One region of the Pseudoalteromonas sp. SG45-2 genome, then DNA from elsewhere that is predicted to be linked to it. Evidence: predicted binding sites of a transcription regulator. Region 1 holds the regulator's gene; each other region holds the start of a gene.
What was found. The regulator sigma-54, encoded in region 1, starts transcription at its own class of promoters, with help from an activator protein. The targets are predictions, from matches to a motif close to GTTGGCACGNNNNTNGNNT.

Region 1 (5,133 bases):
TGATAATTAACTCCATTTAACACCCTTTATAAAACTATGATTGATCGACAATAACTTGGTAAAGCTCAGTATCAGATTTTGCACTGCGTAACTGTTTACAAAAATCTTTGTTGTTTAGTTTATCAGCAATGGTTGCTAGAGTCTTTAAGTGCTGCTGGTTATCGCCATCTGGTACGATGAGTGCGACAAAAATATCAACAGGGCGATTATCGATTGCATCAAAGTTTATTGGAGTTTCGCTAACGAGCACTAAAGCCAAAGGCTCTTCTGCACCGCTCATTCTTCCATGAGGAATAGCAATGCCACGCCCTATACCTGTACTACCTAATTTCTCTCTGCTCATTAAAGCATTAAGAATATCTTGTTGCGGTAAATACGGAAGTTTGTCGTGAGCAAGTTCGCTAATGAACTCTAAAATTCTTTTTTTGCTATTAAAAAGGACCGCAGCTTTGCTGCAGTCCTGGCATATAAGTGAACTTAATTTCATCATATTAGTGTCGAGCAAGCTTCTCTTTGTGTTTGATTACTTGGCGATCGAGCTTGTCGATCAACGAGTCAATAGCGGCATACATATCTTGATGTTCTGTAGAGGCAAATAGCTCAGCACCGCTTACGTGTATTGTGGCTTCTGCTTTTTGATTTAATTTTTCTACATCGAGAATGACATGAACATTATTAATATGATCAGAGTGTCTTTCAAGCTTCGCAAATTTAGTATTAATATAGTCTCTTAGTGAATCGGTTAATTCTACGTGACGACCAGTTAAGTTTAGTTGCATAAGCATTACCCTCTTAGTTTAGCGTCTTAAATCAGACTTTTACGCTGATTTGACGGTGGAATAGCAAGAGATTCGCGGTATTTTGCGATTGTACGTCTCGCTACTTTAATTCCTTGCTCAGCCAATATATCCGCTATTTTGCTATCACTCAATGGTTTTGCTGAGTTTTCTGCTGCGATTAATTTTCGGATAAGCGCACGTATTGCTGTAGATGAACATTCACCACCGTTTTCAGTACTTACATGGCTTGAGAAAAAATATTTAAGCTCAAATATACCACGGGGTGTATGCATGTACTTTTGAGTAGTTACGCGAGAAATTGTCGATTCGTGCATTTCTACCATTTCAGCAACATCATTTAAAACCATTGGTTTCATGGCTTCAGGGCCATGTTCAAAAAAGCCTTGTTGTTGCTTAACAATACAATTAGTAACTTTTAATAGCGTGTCGTTTCTACTTTCTAAGCTTTTAATAAACCATTTAGCTTCTTGTAAATGTGAGCGAATAAACTGGCTGTCGCCACTTGATTTTACAGTGCGAGACATTGCTGCGTATTGGCTATTAACACGAATTTTAGGCATGCTATCTGGGTTTAATTCGACAACCCAGCGGCCTTTAATTTTTTTAACTGACACATCAGGAATAACATACTCAGATTCTTCCCTTACAATAGTATCTGCAGGTTTTGGGTTGAGAGTATGTATTAGTGTCATTACTTCTTTAAGCTCTTCTTCTTTGAGCTTAGTTTTTTTCATTAATGTACGATAGTCGCGAGCTGCTAATAGATCAATATGCTCGGTTAAAATCATTTTCGTTTCATTAATATAAGGTGTTTCTTTATCAAATTGATTAAGCTGAATACACAAACACTCTTGTAAACTACGTGCAGCAATACCAACAGGATCAAACAGTTGGATGCGTTTTAATACCGCTTCAATTTCATCAAGTTCGACTTCGTTATCATCTTCGTTTTCTTGATTAAAGCTTTCTAAAATCTCTTCGCAGCTTAGTGTTAAAATACCTGAATCATCGACAGCTTCTACAATAGCAATAGCAATAGCTTCGTCTGTAGGGCTAAATGGCGTTAGTTGTAATTGCCACATTAAATACTCATGGAGCGTTTCAGTAGAGGCGCCTTGGTATATTGATTCGTCTTCAGGCATTGGACCTGATGAGGCTGCAGGAGCGGCACTCATGTACTCATCCCAACTGACATCCATAGCCATGTCGTCACTTAGCGTGTCTTTTGCAAGTGCTTCACCAGTATCTTGTTCGTATTCGCTCGGAGCATCATCAGCAGATGCGCTAACAGTTATGTCATCGGTATCAGCTTTTTGCTCGTTTTTACCAGCAGCGTCTTCGGAATAGTCTGCCTCTTCAACCTCTAATAGTGGATTACTGTCGAGAGCTTCTTGTATTTCTTGCTGGAGATCCAATGTACTGAGTTGCAACAAACGAATAGCTTGTTGCAACTGTGGAGTCATTGTAAGTTGCTGGCCCATGCGCAGCTGTAGTGATTGCCTCATGTATCTCTAACAATCCTTTTATGTTGTTATAATTAATACTAGCAGATGCTTAAAGACATGGCGTAAATGTTACAGCCTAAATTGCTCGCCTAAGTAAACATCGCGTACTGTTTTATCATTTAATACGTGTTCTGGAGTACCTGATGCAATCAGCTCCCCATGAGAAACAATGTAGGCTTTTTCACAAACATCAAGGGTCTCTCTTACGTTATGGTCGGTAATTAATACACCAATCCCACGATTTTTAAGATGTTCTATTATTTTCTTTATATCTAATACCGAAATAGGGTCAACACCGGCAAACGGTTCATCCAGTAATATAAATTTAGGATCTGCTGCCAGCGCTCGTGCTATTTCTACACGACGACGTTCTCCCCCCGATAATGCCATACCTTGGCTATCACGAATGTGTTGTATGCTAAATTCATCTAATAAGTTATTGAGCGTGTCTTCTCTGGCTTGTTTATTTAGTTCTTTGCGCGTTTCTAAAATGGCCATTAAGTTTTGATAAACAGTCAGCTTTCTAAAAATCGATGACTCTTGTGGTAAGTAGCCTATGCCTAATCTAGCACGACTATGCATAGGTAAAAGAGTAATATCGTTATCATCAATAGATATTTTACCTTTGTCGCTAGGAACAAGCCCTACAATCATATAAAAAGTCGTTGTTTTACCAGCACCGTTAGGGCCAAGTAAGCCAACTATACTGCCAGCTTGTACTTCAAGGCCGACGTTTTTTACAACTTCACGACCTTTATAGCTTTTTGCCAATAGTTCTGCTTTTAATGTGCTCATGGTTGACCTTTATCGCCTTTTTTACTTTTTTTAGCTTCGATCGGTACTAAAATTGTGTGAACGCGGTCAGTTGAGTTTTCATCTTTTTCGGCACTGATGAGCTGCTGCTCTATGTCGTAGGTAATGCTTTTAGCATTTATTTTTTGTCCGGCTTGCGAAACTTGTGCATTACCAACAAGCGTTAAAAAACGCTTAGATACATCATAACGTACTTCGTCAGCACTGGCGCTCATAGTCGTGCCGTCTGATTGCTTTTCTTCAAAGTGCGCAGGGCTACCTGTGGCAATTAATAATTGTTTATTATCACCAAGTTCATCACGTTTGTGTACTTCTAGGCGATCGGCTGTAATGCGGCGATTACCGTGAATAATCTCAACGTTTTTCTCAAAAATACCCACATTAGCTTTCAATTGACCTTCTTGCTTGTCGGCACTTATTGAAATTTGATTGGCAGCAGGTTGCGTGTTTTGCTCTGCAGCACTACTATTAAACGCTAGTATAAGTGTAGGAATTATAAGTGATTTTAATATTTTATTGGTCATAATATATGGTTCGCGTATGGTTAATTAGTTTTATCACTTCGGTTTTCAAGTCGGCTTCTAGGCCTTTACCGGTGATTTTTAAATTGGGTCCAGTGATAATGACGGGTTGCTCCGAACGCATTGTTAATAACTTTATATCAACCTGAATATTATCAGCATTGATTTTGTCTATCATGGCGTTATCGGTTAAATTTTTGGCAACCACATTACCTTCTAAAATTAATTGTTTATCTTCATATAATGTTGCTTCGTCTGCATTTATTTGCCACGTTTGTTGCTCGTTATATAAAGTAAAAATGGGTTTTTCAAAAAACGTGAAACCTAATTGCTGGTATAGCTCCATTTTAGCCGCAGTGACTTTGTGGCTAATTTTACCTTGCTCATCATAGGCTGTCTGTTTGAGCTCAATAGCTATGTAATCAGGCTTAGCAACAACTTCAGGCTCAGCCTGAGGCACAATATTTGTTTGTGCAAAATAAGGGTACCAAAGCCAAACCATACAGCTAATGAATAAAACGCTTAATATTATGCGCGCTGCATTCATGAACTAGTGCCTTGTGTAGTCAATGCTTTACCATTTTCAAGCATGAGCAAATCGGTGAGTTCTCTCACAGCGCCAAAACCACCAGGCATTTGCGTTACATAATGTGACAAACGCTTAATAAGAGGGTGGGCATCATTTACTGCAACGGCAAAGCCTACTAACTCCATAACAGGCATGTCAGGACCGTCATCACCAATATAAGCAATTTGTTCATCGCTAAGGTTGAGTTTATCTTTTAATTCTTGATAGGCAATGAGCTTATTTTCTTGGCCTTGATAAATATGCTGTACGGTTAAGCTGCTCATACGTTGTTGTACTATCTGTGAATGACGACCAGTAATAACAGCTACTTCAAAGCCACTGTTTATAAGTGCTTTAATGCCAAAACCATCTTTTGTATTAAATGCTTTTAGCTCTTCACCTTGATTGCCAAGGTAAATACGGCCATCAGAAAATACACCATCAATATCGCATATAAGTAGTTTTACTTTTTTAGCGCGTGCTTTTGCATCATCGCTCAGCGGTTGATAGAGTTCTTCAAATTGCATTTATAACACTCCTGCTTTTAATAGGTCTTGCATATTTAATGCGCCAATAGGTTGGTTTTTCTCATTGACGACGATTAGGCCATTTATACGTTTACGTTCCATAATATTGAGCGCTTCAGCGGCTAAAATATCTTGCGTAGCTGTAGTGCATGACTTAGTCATAACAACATCTATTTGTGTTGTATGAATATCAATTCTTTGTTCTAAAATGCGACGTAAGTCACCATCGGTAAATAACCCTACGAGTTGCTGATTTTCATCAACAATGGCTGTCATACCTAATCCTTTAGCTGACATTTCTATTAGAGCATCTTTAACTGTTTGTGAAACATCAATAATAGGTGTATTTGCGCCGCTGTGCATAACATCTTTTAAAGTAAGTAATAAGCGCTTGCCTAA
Region 2 (5,133 bases), on a different contig from region 1:
ACGAATTTCGCGGATAATTGCTTGAGTCAGTTTTGGTGAACCACAGATAATATTGCCGCTGTGGTTATAGTTATTACCACCGGCGAAATCTACAACCATACCGCCCGCTTCTTTAACCATTAGTTCGCCCGCAGCAGAGTTCCAAGGTTTTAAACCAATTTCAAAAAATCCATCAACACGGCCAGCTGCAACGTATGCCATATCTAAAGCAGAACAACCTGCACGGCGAATATCAGCAGTGTGTACAAACAATGCTTTAAACGCTTCAGTGTATGCATCCATGTGGTTTTTGTTTTTGAAAGGGAAACCAGTAGCAAGTACAGTGCCTGCAAGAACCGTAGTTTTGCTAACGCGTAGACGTTTACTGTTTAACTGAGTGCCTTGACCGCGAGATGCAGTGAAAAGCTCACCACGAATTGGATCATAAATAACAGCTTGGTCTAAACGACCTTTAACTTTAAGTGCGATAGAAACCGCGTAATGAGGGATACCTTTGATGAAGTTAGTTGTTCCATCGATAGGATCTACAATCCATTGGTAATCATCATCCTTGCCTTTATGCTCACCTAGTTCTTCACCAACAATTGAGTGAGTAGGGTAAGACTGTAAAATAGTGTCACGAATTACGGCTTCGGCTTCTTTATCAATGTTAGTTACTAAGTCGTTAGCGCCTTTTTGTTGCACTTCAACTTTTGATAAATCTTCACTTGCGCGAAGTAAAATTTTGCCTGCGTTGCGCGCAGCGCGAACCGCAATGTTTAACATTGGATGCATGGTATTACCTTTGGGTTGTAAAAGAACGTTTATATATTTCAGCCGGCGTATTTTAGCGACTTTTGCCATAAAGTAAACAATAAACCCCAAATACTTGTGTTTGTTTTTTATACAAGATTGAAAAGTTTATATATTTTTAAAAAATAATTATCTGCATTTAAATAAATTAATTTTAAATAACACTTTACCTAAAGTTAACTTGAGGTTTTATCGTGCTCCTAACTTAACTGATAGGATAACATTATGTATTTAGAGCACGTAAACTTAGTCGCGAGTGATATAGATAGTATGCTTACATTTTATCGCGCTGTATTTCCACATTGGTCGATTAGAAGTGAGGGCAGAGGCGATTGGCATGGAAAACCAAGACGCTGGGTACACTTTGGAGATGACACGCATTACATTGCGATAAGCAGTCATGGTGAAGGTGAAAACAGAAACTTATCGGGCCATCAAATTGGTTTTGCACACTTTGCTTATGTAACTAATAATTTAAGCGCAGTAGTAATGCGCTTAAATAAAGCGGGTTTTACTCTAAGCAAGCAAGGTAGCGAGAATCCTTTCAGAAAGAATGTCTACTTTATTGATCCTGCAGGGTTTGAAGTTGAGTTTGTAGAGTATTTAAGTGATATACCAAGCGAGCGAAATAACGATTTATAATAAAATACTAAGCAGCACGCTAAAGTGCTGCTACTCAATTATAGTGAGCGGTTATTATTACCCGTGCCAAACTGGGTTTTTAGCTCATTTGCAAAGCTCATAAATTTTTCTTTAATTGTGCGCTTTATTTTCACTTCAACCGAGCCCATTACTGCCTTTCCTTCAATATGAATTGTAGGGCCTTGGCGTTTGTTAAGCGACACAGATTTATTTTCAAGGCTACTTAAAATACAAAACATTTTAGACACTATATTGACATGCTCTGGTACGTAAATTTCATCGCTACCAAAAATACAGTTAACGTGAATAGTTACATTTTGATGCGCAAAAATAGCATCGGTAAAATCAAGCACCACCGATCCCATAAAGTTACTCAAATATATATTTTTTGGTACAACCCACTGACCACTTCGCTCGTTAGATCCTAAAATACTGCGTAATGTAAAATCATCATCACTGTTTTGCTGTGCACTATAATGTGGTGTAAATTGCGATTGTTTTTCTGCTTTATATTGCTGATCGGTATTAAGTGTTAAGTCTTCTACTAAGGCTAGCAGTGCTTCGTTATTAGGTGCATCCATCGCATTATCTAAACGTCTTTCGAATGCATCAACAGAAATAACACCATGACTGTAATTATAAATTAATTGATCAATCACTTGTTCGCGTACTTGCTCTATTGGGCGGTCTTCAACTTTTACAGACATGAGTTATTCCTTATTATATTTACTATTGATACTGCTCTTGTAGTTAGGCTGCAAACCGCGTACCAAATATAATTTCATTAATTATCAATTGGTTATTTTTTAACGGTGTTTTTTGTTTTGTTATATTAACGATAGATTAACCAAAAGAGCAATTATCTAGCTATTTTCACTATTTGAGAAAGTTTTACCGAGTAGCCTGTAAATAGTTACACAAACATAGATAAGGTTTTATCTTTTAATTAATTCAAGCCTTTGAATTTTAAGTATAAATAAAGTTGGCCTGAAGCTCGCATTAGTTAAAGTGTCTTTAATCAAAAGGAGAAAGATTATGAAAACATTTAACAAATCTATTATCGCAGCTCTAGTTCTTGGTACTACGGCTATGGGTGCCCAAGCAAACAGCTGGGAAAACGAAAGTAAAGATGCTTGGATTGATGGTAAGGCAGAAACCGTTCTACTTATGAACACTAATCTAAACAACTTTGACATTAACACTGATGTAAAAAATGGCAAGGTAGTACTTACAGGTAAAGTTAATAGCGAACTCGATAAAGAGCTAGCAGAAGAACTTGTACTTAGCCTAGATGGTGTAACTGATGTTGATAACAGCCTTACTGTTGTTAAAAGCATGGACACCGAAGATAAAAGCAACGACATGATGGACGATGATGATAACGACCTAACGGACGCTAAAATCACCACTGTAATCACAACTCGCTTCCTGTTTGACTCAGAAGTAGGTGGTACAGACATTGATGTTGATACCGACAACGGTGTGGTAACTCTGAATGGCTCTGTAGAGTCTGAAGCTGAAAAGCAACTAGCAGTTAAAATTGCTAAAAATGCTGAAGATGTTCGCGACGTAGTTGATAAACTAGCTATTGTTGCTGAATAATACAGTATAGTTAAGGCCCAGTAATACTGGGCTTTAAGTCTTTTCAATGTTTAATTTAAATGGAGTTTGATCATGGATATTATTCGTATAATACTTTCGGTTTTATTACCGCCATTAGGTGTGTTTTTGCAAGTTGGCTTAGGTATGCATTTTTGGTTAAATATTCTATTAACACTGCTAGGTTATTTCCCAGGGTTAATACATGCAATCTACATTATTGCGAAAAAATAATGACAGATTATATATTGTGTAAGCCGACTACTGAGGTTTAGCTAAATACTTTAGTACCGATCGGCTCACAATACTAGTTTTTAGAGAGTTTTTAGATTAAATCCAATTTTTAAAACTCTTCAACCCATTAATTCACTTCCTTAACTCACTCCCAATATTATTTTAAAACTATACTTATTGTTTACTAATAAGCTTTCCAGCTAACAGTCGCGCTCAGATTCTGATTTGATGCCATTTAGGAAATCTTCAACATTAGTGTGTTTATACATCCATAATATACAATCAAATACCTTATTATTTAGTGACAATATTACCTTCACTTCTAGTGTTATCATTAAGCTAGGTTTTTAGGCATGTTGAGGTAGTTAATTGAATATTCGACTTATAATGTCAGGCGTTGTGTCATTCATTTTTTATTTTAGTTGGGCCTTCTGGGCAAATAGTGCGGCAGACATTGCTAAATCGGTCACTTTTCAAGCTGCATTAGTGCAAGGGTTGTATAGTGGATTTGTAACGCTTGCGTTCGTAACTCCAATTATTTGTATGTTTCATTCTAAAACACCACAAAACGTCGCAATACGACAAAGTTTTAATTATGCAATTAACTCTAGCGCCTCGTATTTAAGTAACAAAAAAATAGCAGGCGTACTTTTTGCGCCTATTATTCCGATTACTGTTCAATCGAGCTTAGTGATTATGGTGAATGTAGTTAATCAGACACCTAATCTGGCACTGACAGTAGCCCCAAGCATATTTTTTACAGCCTTGTATGCCTACACATATATGTTAGCTTTGCTTAAAAAGTAGAGGGTTAAATATAAAAGACTATATGGGATAGGTTTTGTTTATAATTTAATGCAGTGAATAGCACGGTAAATATCTTACATTTTATGTTTATGCCCACTTAAAAGATTACTATTTAAGCAGTTAGCTTGTTGATTGTTAAAATAAAGGTTTTTGGTAGTGACAAGCACCTAAAAAGTTTTTATACTGCAACCCGCTTTAGTCGCTCTGTGACTGAACGCTTCAAAAATTAACTGCCTAGCAGTTATATAAAGTTGGCCCCTTAGCTCAGTTGGTTAGAGCACACGACTCATAATCGTTAGGTCCCCAGTTCGAGTCTGGGAGGGGCCACCACTTTTACAAATTTCCCAAGTAAATATCTATCCAAATTATTTAAAGCTACATTAATTTAATATTGTGTAATTTTTATTCTTTAGTTACCCCTAAGAATAAACGTAATCTAAATAAAGTTAATCCATAGATTAAGCTAAGCTTTCTTAAATTTGGAATAGTGCGAATGCACTATTAAATTCCAGCGTTAGATCAGATGCTTTGCTTTATAAGTGACAGTGATCAGCATTTAATGTCAGAAGACAAAAAAGCCCCTATTGGGGCTTTTTACTTACTAGTGTTTACTTTTATTGCTCAAAGCTACAAGAGTTAACTAATTTTTACGGTATATCTCATGCTCAATATCGTAAATATTTACGCTTAGACTGTCTGATGCTCTGCAATATGTTTTTAAACATGAAAGTAGCAGTTCGCTTAACATTTGTTTTTGCTCAATTGAGCGTCCTGCCAAAATATGTACCGCGATATGTATAAACCCTGATTTTCCTGCGCCAAGTTGATATTGCTGATAAGCAATAGCACGTGTTTTTATGGTTTCTAATTCAAACAAGTTACTTTCGAAAGCGGTTGTATGAATTTTTTCTACCAGTACTTGAGGTAAAACGGGGAGGTCTTCTGAGTGTTCAATAATAATGTGCGGCATTTAGGCGTTTCCTATTATGAGTTACTGCATGAGCGAGAGGTAATTGTACCAAATACAAGAGGGGTCACTAAACCCTGAGCTATCTAAAA
Region 3 (5,133 bases), on a different contig from region 1:
TACAAGGGCTTGCGCTTAAAGCCAATAATTTGGCGAATGCAAATACAACAGGATTTAAAGCTGACTTTGCCCAGGCGCGTTCTATGCAAGCGTTTGGCGAAGGTTTGCCTACACGTGTATTTTCAATGCAAGAGCGTCCGGGTTCAAACATGGTATCGGGTGGCATTGTTCAAACCGGGCGAGACTTAGATATCGCAATGAGCGATAACGCATGGCTTGCTGTGCAAGATGCCTCCGGTAATGAAGCTTACACAAAAGTGGGTACGTTAAACATTACAGCTCAAGGTATGCTCGTAACCAGCCATGGTCGTCAAGTTATTGGCGAAGGGGGACCTGTTATTTTACCCGTCCCAGTCGAAAAAATAGGGTTTAGCCAAGATGGCGCTATTCAAGTTCGACCACAAGGCGCTCCTGCTAACTTTTTAGAAGAAATCGACACGCTTAGAGTTGTTGAAGCAAATAGCTCACAGCTCGAAAAAGGTAACGACGGTTTATTTAGACCAAAAGCAAATGTAACAGTAGATACCTCTGCCAATGTAAAAGTTTTAAGTGGTTCGCTTGAAATGTCGAATGTGAACCCTGTTCACGAAATGGTCGACATGATAAGCCACCAGCGCCAATTTGAATTACAAGTGAAATTAATGAAAACAGCTGAAGAAATTGACGAGCGTCAAGATCAGTTATTACGCATAGTTTAACTTTAAAATGAGGACACGATTATGAATCCAGCATTGTGGATCAGTAAAACTGGGCTAGACGCTCAACAAACCGATATATCGGTTATCTCAAATAATTTAGCGAATGCGAGTACCGTAGGTTACAAAAAAAGCCGCGCTATATTTGAAGATTTACTTTATCAAAATATTAATCAACCAGGTGGTCGTTCATCGCAAGATACCGAAATGCCGTCGGGCTTAATGTTAGGTGCGGGTGCTAAAGTTGTAGCTAACCAAAAAGAGTTTACGCAAGGCAACATGTTGACCACCGAAAACTCACTAGATTGGATGATTTCTGGCGAAGGTTTTTTTGAAGTACTGCAACCAGATGGCAATATTGCTTACTCGCGCAATGGTCAGTTTACTACCGATGGCGATGGACGAATTGTAACATCGGGCGCAGGTTACGTTATTCAGCCAGAAATGAATGTACCAGATGACGCGCAATCAATTACGGTTTCGCAAGACGGCGAAGTATCTGTACGTGTTGCAGGCCAAGCCGATAACGTTGTAATTGGTCAGCTGACTATTAGTGATTTTATTAATCCATCGGGTCTTGAGCCAATTGGTCAAAACCTTTATACCGAAACGGCTGTAAGTGGTGCGCCTGTACAAGGTAATCCTGGTGTTGAAGGGTTAGGTAGTATTATTCAAGGCTCACTCGAAACATCTAACGTAAATGTGACTGAAGAGCTGGTAAATCTAATAGAAACTCAGCGTATTTACGAAATGAACTCAAAAGTAATTTCGGCCGTTGACGAAATGATGAGTTATATCAATCAACAGCTTTAATAGAATAGGGGGAATTATGCGTAATATTATTTTATTTGCAGCGGGCACATTATTTTTAAGTGGCTGTATGTCTACGCAAAATAGTGAGGTAGTGCAGGACGACCCTTACTACGCACCTATGTACCCCGAGCCCATTTTAGAGCCGCTGGTAGCCACAGGTTCATTGTTTAATACTCATACATCAAACGACTTATATTCCGATAAAAAAGCGCTACGTACTGGCGATATAATTACGGTTAAATTGCAAGAGTCTACTCAAGCAACAAAAGCCGCTAAAACAGAAACAGACAAAGAAACTGACGCAAGCTTAGACCCAGTGATTGGCTTAGGTGGTCTACCTGTAAATATAGGTGGCGATAGTATCCAGTTTGGTATTGGTAGTGATTCGTCGTTTACGGGTGATTCAAAATCAAACCAGTCAAACAGCTTAGTGGGCGATATTTCGGTTAATGTAATGCGCGTTTTACCTAACGGTAATTTAGTTATACGCGGCGAAAAATGGCTAACGCTTAATACCGGCGAAGAGTTTATTCGTTTAGAAGGGCTAGTACGCCCTCAAGACGTAAGCGCCGATAATACGGTTGAATCAAATCGTATTGCTAATGCACGTATTCAATACTCAGGTAAAGGGCAAACGCAAGAGGCGCAAAGTCCTGGTTGGCTTACACGTTTCTTTAGCAGTTCGCTGTTTCCATTTTAGAGGGTAACAACATGAATAGCCTTAAAGCTTTATGTTTAGTTGTGTTATTAGGTTGGCAGTTTACTGCCAGTGCTGAGCGCATAAAAGATGTGTCTATGGTTGAAGGCGTACGCTCTAACCAATTAGTCGGTTATGGCTTAGTGGTTGGTTTACCGGGCACTGGCGAGCAAAACTCATACACACAACAAAGTTTTAGAGGCATGTTGAACAGCTTTGGTATTACGCTACCCTCAACTCAAAGCCCTAAAATTAAAAATGTTGCCGCTGTGGCGGTGCATGCAGAACTACCTGCATTTAGAAAGCCTGGGCAAGCAATCGATATTACGGTTTCTTCTATTGGTAGTGCAGGCAGCTTACGTGGCGGTACTTTACTACAAACTTTTTTAAAGGGTGTAGACGGTAACGTGTACGCAATTGCACAAGGTAGTTTAATTGTCGGTGGCTTAGGCGCACAAGGCCTTGATGGTAGTAGAGTTGTAATTAACACCCCTACAGTTGGTCGTATACCAAATGGCGCTACAGTTGAGCGCGCCGTGGAAAGCCCATTTATGCAAGGCGATTACATTACTTTTAATTTAAACCGCCCAGACTTTACAACGGCAAAACGCCTAGAAAAAACAATTAATGACTTAGTTGGCCCAAATAGCGCACAGGCAATTGATTCTGTTTCTATTCGTGTTATAGCTCCACGCGATGCATCCCAGCGTGTATCGTACTTATCAACACTCGAAAACTTAGAATTTAAGCCAGCTGATATGGCCGCTAAAATTATAGTTAACTCGCGCACAGGTACAATTGTAATTGGTAAAAACGTTAAGCTTCAGCCTGCCGCTATAACTCACGGTGGCTTAACAGTAACAATTGCAGAACAACAAAATGTGTCACAACCAAACCCGCTAGCAAACGGTGATACTGTTGTCACGCAGCAGAGCATTATTGATGTAAATCAAGATGACTCGCGCGCCTTTGTATTTAATCCAGGTGTAAGCCTTGACGATTTAGTTCGCGCAATTAACGAAGTAGGCGCAGCGCCTGGCGACTTAATGGCTATTTTAGAAGCACTAAAAGAAGCCGGCGCAATTAACGGACAGCTCGTTGTTATATAAATAACTCAAGCCAATAAATAACGTATTACTTAAGCCCTATATTTTTGAAATTAGGGCTTTTTATTTACAGCAACTTAAGTTTATTATTTTTATCTTCCTTGTTTTATCTGTAGTGGCTCAATTTTTGCATTTTTAACTGTATTATTCATTTTGTGTCAAAAAGCCGATGGAAACTAATCACCTCGATAAACAAAACTTTTTTGATTTAGGCAACTTAGATTCACTTCGTAAAGAAGCCTTAACGAGTGGCGATGCATCAACTGATGCCTCTAAAGCTGCGCTCAAAAAAGCGGCCGCACAATTTGAAGCTATTTTTACGCAAATGTTGCTCAAAGGAATGCGTAAAGCTAACGAAGCATTTGAAGACAAAGACAGCCCATTTAATTCAAGTGGCGTAAAGTTTTTTGAAGAAATGCACGATCAGCAACTTTCAACAGAGCTTTCATCAAATGGCTCGTTAGGCCTTGCCGATCTAATAGTTCAGCAGTTATCGCCTGAGTCTAAAAACTTTATGCCAGGCTCGGTGCTTAGAACAACCAACGATATTTTTAGCGATACGCAAGTCGGTTCCGCTCTTCCTCATGAGCAAAAAAATAAGCAACCCGATCTTATCGTTAAGAGTACTAAAGCCGATATTGCTGAGCCTAAAGTCGATACTGCAGAGTCTAAAACCGATAGCCCAACATTTAAAAATGCAGAAGAGTTTGTAAGTTCAGTGTGGGAACACGCTAAAACGGCAGCGCAAAAAATTGGTTTAAATCCTGCGGTAATGGTTGCACAAGCGGCACTTGAAACCGGTTGGGGTAAACACATTATTAATAAAAGTGACGGTGGCAGCTCAAATAACTTGTTTAATATTAAGTCAGATAAAAGCTGGGAAGGTGATAAAGCAAGCAAAATAACGCTTGAGTTTGAGCAAGGTACACCCGTTAAAAAACAAGCCAGCTTTAGAGCCTACGATTCAATTAAAGACAGCGTGAACGACTTCGTTGATTTTTTAACGCAAAACCCACGCTACAAAGAAGCATTACAAAATACAGCTAAACCAAACGACTTTTTAGATTCATTACAAAAAGCAGGTTATGCAACCGATCCAAATTATGCCAGCAAAATAAAAAAAGTGCTCAATAGCAGTCAGCTAAAAGACATTGCGGCAAACGTGATCCGCCAAGGAGTAGAGTAACATGTCGTTTAATTTATTGAACATTGCCAGTTCTGGGGTTAGAGCAAGCTCGGAGCTACTGCAAACGACAAGTAAAAATATCGCCAATGTAAATACCGAAGGCTATGTGCGTGAGCGTACAGAGTTTACCACTATGGTTGATAACCAAGTGGGGCGAGGCGAAACATACCGATTATTAAACGAGTTTGCTCAGTCACAGCTAAATCGTGACACCTCTAATAAATCGTTTTTCGATCAGTTTATTACTGAGGCTAATCGGGTTGATACTATTTTCTCTGAAGAGTCGAACAACCTTTCGACTGGTATTAACTCTTTATTTAATAACGTGCAAGAGGCGTTAAATCAGCCTTCGTCTACTGTTGCTCGCTCATTAGTAATGACAGATGCGCAAAGTTTAATTGATCAAATGGATAGGCTTTCGGGCATCGTGCTTGATCAAAAAAGTATAGTAAACGAGCAGCTCGAAATATTTTCAGATGAAGCAAACTCACTCATTCAAAGTATTAGTACGCTAAATCAAAATATTGCAGCAGTTAATGGCACTAATAACGCCGCAGATGCCAGCTCTACCTATAACGAACGCGATAAAGCAATACGCGACTTGTCAGAGCTAATAGACATAGAAACGCTTGATGG
Region 4 (5,133 bases), on a different contig from region 1:
CAATTTTTACGCCAATAGGCGCAAATAAAATAGTCAACGGAATAATAAGAAAAAAGGCAGGGAGGTTAACCAACCCCCACGTACCTAGGGGAGCATCGGTTGGCGTTGTGCCAATACTTAATAAGGTAATAACGCCAGGTAGTGCAATCAATAAACCAAAAACGGCCGCAGTACCTACTGCAACATGGGCGCGTACATTAAATGCGTTTAGCATAGGTACGCCAATAGTGCCGCCACCTATGCCAATCATTACCGACAAACCACCTACAATACTTGCCATAACCCCTTGACCAAATTTTCCTGGCAGTTGTTTTACAAGCGCGGGTGCGCCGGCTCTAAATAGCATGTTTAAACTGACTAAAATAGCAATACAGGCAAACATAAGTACCAGTGCATTACCGCGTATTGAGTGCGCTAAGTAGCTGCCTACAACGGCCATAACTAAAATAAATGGTGCCCAGTATTTTATTAGCGCAAGGTCAATATTCCCTTTGCTATGATGCGAGCGAATAGATGAAAGCGAAGTAGGTACTATGGTTGCAAGTGATGTAGCGGTGGCTATCATCATTGCCGACTCTGGGCTTACGCCAAAACCTTGCAGTAAAAAATACAGCACAGGGACGATAACAATACCGCCGCCTACACCAAAAAGTCCTGCTAAAATACCGGCAAAAATACCGGTTGCTATTAAGGCTACTATAATTGGCCATTGATTTATTATTTCTGACATTGTGTTCCTGCTGTAGTTACTGTTGCACGTCCATCTGAACGAGGATCTGTTGCAGCTTCAAGGCTTGTAGGTGTATCTAAAATAGCCCCAGCGTGCCCCATCATTTCGTTATTATTATCAACGCTTACCCAATCGTGGTCACGTTGATTTAATTCATGTTCTATATGAAAAACTAACTCTTTTTCAATTTTTAAATTTGTACTCGTATCGCCCCATGTTCGTCCAAGTAACCAACGAGGGTCGCTAATTGCTTGTTTTATAGATTTATTTCTCCACGCGTAGCCTGCAAAAACAGCGGCTTGAGTTTGTGGCTGCCCTTCACCGCCCATTGTTCCGTAAGCAAGTCGACGACCATCGCTAAACTTTGCTAGTGCTGGGTTAAGTGTATGAGCGGGCTTTTTATTTGGAGCAAGGGCGTTGGTATCTTGATTGTTTAAACTAAAGCTTAAACCACGGTTATTCCACACAAAGCCGCCTTCACTCATTAATATTCCGCTGCCAAATTCCCAGTAAATGCTTTGAATAAAGCTGACTAATTGCCCGTTTTTATCTCTGGCTGCCATCCACACAGTATCGCCAGGCTCTGCGTTAAATGGCCATTTTTTGGCTTTGGCCATATCAATATTGTTAGCAAGTTCGCTTAAGCGATTATCGGTTAGTGCGTTTTTATAATCGTCTCCTAATGCTTCAGGGTCAGCCCAAAGGGTAGGGCGATGGGTAAAGCTTTGTTTAGTTGCCTCAACAATTAAATGTGTCCAGTCGGCATCGGTTTTAGCTAAATGCTTTAACTTATTTACGGCACCAATTATTTGTAGTGAATGCACGCCCTGTGTTGGCGCGGGTAAGTTGTAGCAATCAATACCACTGAGGTTTGCATTTAGCGCAGTAACTACCTCGGCTTTAGTATTTGCAATGTCACCTGCGGTAATTGAGCTGCCTGCTTTTGCTAAGTCGGCGGCAAATGAGTTGGCAAGTGCGCCTTCATAAAATGCGTTTAAGCCATGTTTTGCTAGGTATTCAAACGTTGCTGCAAGTTTAGGGTTTTTAAAATGCTGGCCTTCTTGTAAGGGCTTGCCATTGGGTATGTAGAGGCTTTTAAACGCCTCATTGGTATTGTTAGCAGTGGCTAGTTTTTCGCAGCCTGCTTGCAAGCTTTTTGTAACTGTAAAGCCCTCGCGCGCAAGCTCAATAGCGGGTGCTAAAATTTGTGACAGTGGTAGTGCTGCGTGCTCATCTAGTTCAAGCGCCTTTTGCCAACCGCGAATTGTACCCGCTTGAGTCAGTGCGCTTAACCCGCCGCGCTCTGGTATTTGCGCGAGCGAGTTATAGGGCGTTGTATTAGTTGCTGCACGGCCGCAGGCGTCAATAGCGGTAGGCGTTTTTTGGTTTGGGTTATCGATAAGCCAAAAGCTGTCGCCACCAATTGAGTTCATATGTGGATATACAACGCTAATAGCAGCGGCAGCCGCTACCATAGCCTCGGTAGCTGTACCGCCTTGTTTTAGTATATTTATACCCGCCTCAGTGGCCGAAAAATGAGACGCGGTAAATGCAATGTTGTGTGTGGTCATGCCGGTGTGTCCTGTTTAAAGTGTGCAGCTAGGTGCTTAACGCAAGCAAGTAGGCTTTTATCGTTACCGTGGCTCATCATTAAAGAAAAACCATACGGATGATCATTTGCTAAATCAGCCAGCGGTAAATGCACTTGCGCTGAGCCACTAAGCCCTGCAATTGCCGAAAGCGTAATAATTTGCATGCGTAAGGCGCTTGTGTCGGCGCCTAATTTAGGTGCGGTTGTGGGGGTGGTTGGCAAAAATAAACAGCTGTTTGTATTTAGGTTTTTAGCTATTAGTGTTTGCCATTGGGTTTGTACTTTTAGTGCTTCTTGTTCTTCTTGAACAGTTAGGGCAAGCGCCATATTAAAACGTGCCGCAATTGCTGGAGCAAACTGGGGAAGTTGCCCCGGCAATTGAAGCCAGTCTTTATGCGTTTTTGCGATTGCTCGCCCTTGCAGTACTCTAAAACTATCAGCAAGTTCATTTAATAAGCTGCTGTTAGGTAGTTCAAATTCTTTATGGTGCTTAAAATTAGGCTTGGTTTTTTCAAGCAATTGTTTAAGTGGGGCTTGTAAAACAGGGTCAACGAGTTCAAATAACGGCTCGCAAATAACTAAGGTATCAACGTTATTAATAGTTTGATTTGGTAGCAGTACATTACCTACATCGCTTAATAGCTCGGCGCTTTGGGTAAGCCAACCTATGGTATCAAAAGGCGGAGCCAACGGTATTAGGCCGTCTTTTTCAATCACGTTATGGCTTGGCCTTATGCCATATAAACCACAATAGCTGGCGGGTATTCTAATTGAGCCGCCGGTGTCGGTGCCTAAGCCAATATCAGCTAAGTTAGCAGCAACTGCAGCAGCAGACCCCATACTCGAACCACCGCAAGCATGCCCTTTTAATTTAGGATTTTGCGCAGCGCCATAATGTATATTATTACCCTCTAAGCTATAAGCCAGCTCGTCAGTATGGGTAAAGCCTATAAAGTTACAACCAGCGGTCATGAGCTTATTAACCGAGCTTGCCGTATTTTGAGCCGGTTTAGCTGTTTTAAACCAGTGTGGGTTGCCTGCGCTGTTACGCTCGCCCTTTACTGCAAATACATCTTTTACAGCTAAGCGATTGTTTGCAAGCACTCCAGAGTGGTTTGTTTGCCACAGGGTAGGACCGTGATTGCAAAATATACCTTTGTTGTTTTTTTTATCACTCATTTGCAGCTCATTATTATAAAACTGACCAAGTACTTACTTATTAAGTTAAGAGTGATTAAAAAGCGGGCTGGTTATTATTATTATGAATACCAATTTTATTAAATCATGATCATTTTATCGGATTAAATAGCGCACTCACTGCGTCATTTTCTTCGCGTTATAATAGATCACTTATTTAATGCAATTGCTAAAGCTCCGCTTTTTAATCGGTAGTTTTGATTTTATAGTACTTAGACTAAGCAAGAGGAATGCCATAAATTAAAATCCTGTCCAACTGGTCAGGTTTTGTTGGGTTGTATGAGATTTGCAAATGTGGGCTGTAGAAATAGTGAGATTAAAATGAGCTAAAACAAACCAACTTGGTGCGTAGGTGCACCAAGTTGGTCTCTATTTATATGGTTTTGAGTGCTAAATAAGGGGCGTTTTACTGATGATTAAACCATTAATATCGGCGTAAACCCAATCGTTAGGTTCTATGGTGGTGCTAAGCATGGTAATAGCTTGGTTTTTATCACCAAAGCCGCGCTTTAAGGTACTACGCGGTGTAGAGCCAAGCGCCATTACAGGTAAGTTCATCGTGGCAAGTATTTCTATATCTCGGCAACAGCCATTTATTATTACGCCTTCCCAGCCATTATTTAGGGCACGCTCAGCCATAATATCGCCTATAAACGCAAAGCGTTTGCTCGCAAACCCGTTTATAACCAATACTTTACCTTCACCATTTTCATGCAATATATCGGCGGCAAAAGAGTTGTCTTCTGGGCAGGTAACGGTAACTACTTTGCCATAAAACGTGGTTTTTTTACCAAAGTGATAAAGGCCGCTGTCTGCTACTTGCACGTTATCGCGATGATCGTCAAATAAATCGGGTGTAGTAAAGGATGTCATGGGTTAAGTCTCACTTTGCTCAGGTATTTTAAGACCAATACCTTTTAAAATTATGTGGGCAATTGATTGCGTAATTTGTGCCACATCGGTTTCGTCGTACTCTAATTTGTTCATTACGAGTAAAACCTCAGCCTGAAAGTCGGCGTAATATTGCGTGGTAGACCAAATAGTAAAGAGCAAATGGTAGGGATCAACCTTATCCATTTTATCAGCGTCCATCCATGCTTGAAGTACATCAACCTTTTGTTTAACCCAAGGGCGGGTATTGGTTCTAAAGTAGTTTTGTAAATAGGGTGCACCGCGCAGTATTTCACTGGCAAATAAGCGAGATTGCATTGGCTGATTTACGGCCAGTATTACTTTGCTTTTAATATAGTTATAAAGCACGGTAGCTGGATCGTCGTTAATTGTGACGTTATCGAGCCCTAAGTTCCAATTAGCTATTATGCGGTCAATCACAGACTCGTACAGACCATCCTTACTTTTAAAGTAATACAAAATATTAGCTTTTGGCACCTGCGCTTCTTTAGCAACCATGCTCATACTTGCTCCGTCGTAACCTAATTGCGAAAACAATTGCTCGGCGGCATCTAAAATTAGTTTTTGGTTTTTCTCGCGTGTGACTTCTTTTTTATTTGGCTTTATTTGTGTGGTCATTATAAAGTTTGCGTGTTTAACGTATTGATTGATTGTAGCTTTACTGACCAAAAGGTCAATTACTAAAAAGGGTGAATGCTAAAAA

Region 2: H5116_RS07705 (LiaF domain-containing protein) is a predicted target of sigma-54. The motif match lies at 2,190-2,208, and genes of this name have one in related genera.
Region 3: flgJ (flagellar assembly peptidoglycan hydrolase FlgJ) is a predicted target of sigma-54. The motif match lies at 3,426-3,444, and genes of this name have one in related genera.
Region 4: H5116_RS12010 (amidase family protein) is a predicted target of sigma-54. The motif match lies at 3,738-3,756, and genes of this name have one in related genera.

What each region holds. Positions count from the first base shown of each region.
Region 1 is NZ_JACJEO010000006.1:64,286-69,418, forward strand. Features, by position in the region: gene rapZ (RNase adapter RapZ) at 1-16, opposite strand, end outside; gene ptsN (PTS IIA-like nitrogen regulatory protein PtsN) at 35-487, opposite strand; gene hpf (ribosome hibernation promoting factor) at 492-779, opposite strand; gene H5116_RS05635 (RNA polymerase factor sigma-54) at 806-2,305, opposite strand; gene lptB (LPS export ABC transporter ATP-binding protein) at 2,375-3,100, opposite strand; gene lptA (lipopolysaccharide transport periplasmic protein LptA) at 3,097-3,642, opposite strand; gene lptC (LPS export ABC transporter periplasmic protein LptC) at 3,632-4,186, opposite strand; gene kdsC (3-deoxy-manno-octulosonate-8-phosphatase KdsC) at 4,183-4,734, opposite strand; gene H5116_RS05660 (KpsF/GutQ family sugar-phosphate isomerase) at 4,735-5,133, opposite strand, start outside.
Region 2 is NZ_JACJEO010000008.1:106,780-111,912, forward strand. Features, by position in the region: gene suhB (inositol-1-monophosphatase) at 1-774, opposite strand, end outside; gene H5116_RS07700 (VOC family protein) at 1,018-1,434, shown strand; gene H5116_RS07705 (LiaF domain-containing protein) at 1,473-2,141, opposite strand; gene H5116_RS07710 (BON domain-containing protein) at 2,470-3,036, shown strand; gene H5116_RS07715 (YqaE/Pmp3 family membrane protein) at 3,109-3,267, shown strand; gene H5116_RS07720 (hypothetical protein) at 3,637-4,074, shown strand; tRNA gene H5116_RS07725 (tRNA-Ile) at 4,328-4,404, shown strand; gene H5116_RS07730 (5-carboxymethyl-2-hydroxymuconate Delta-isomerase) at 4,715-5,044, opposite strand.
Region 3 is NZ_JACJEO010000010.1:135,772-140,904, reverse strand. Features, by position in the region: gene H5116_RS09490 (flagellar basal body rod protein FlgF) at 1-698, shown strand, start outside; gene flgG (flagellar basal-body rod protein FlgG) at 720-1,508, shown strand; gene flgH (flagellar basal body L-ring protein FlgH) at 1,525-2,208, shown strand; gene H5116_RS09475 (flagellar basal body P-ring protein FlgI) at 2,220-3,314, shown strand; gene flgJ (flagellar assembly peptidoglycan hydrolase FlgJ) at 3,481-4,497, shown strand; gene flgK (flagellar hook-associated protein FlgK) at 4,499-5,133, shown strand, end outside.
Region 4 is NZ_JACJEO010000015.1:170-5,302, reverse strand. Features, by position in the region: gene H5116_RS12020 (sulfite exporter TauE/SafE family protein) at 1-730, opposite strand, end outside; gene H5116_RS12015 (gamma-glutamyltransferase family protein) at 718-2,301, opposite strand; gene H5116_RS12010 (amidase family protein) at 2,298-3,500, opposite strand; gene H5116_RS12005 (putative 4-hydroxy-4-methyl-2-oxoglutarate aldolase) at 3,909-4,391, opposite strand; gene H5116_RS12000 (TetR/AcrR family transcriptional regulator) at 4,395-5,048, opposite strand.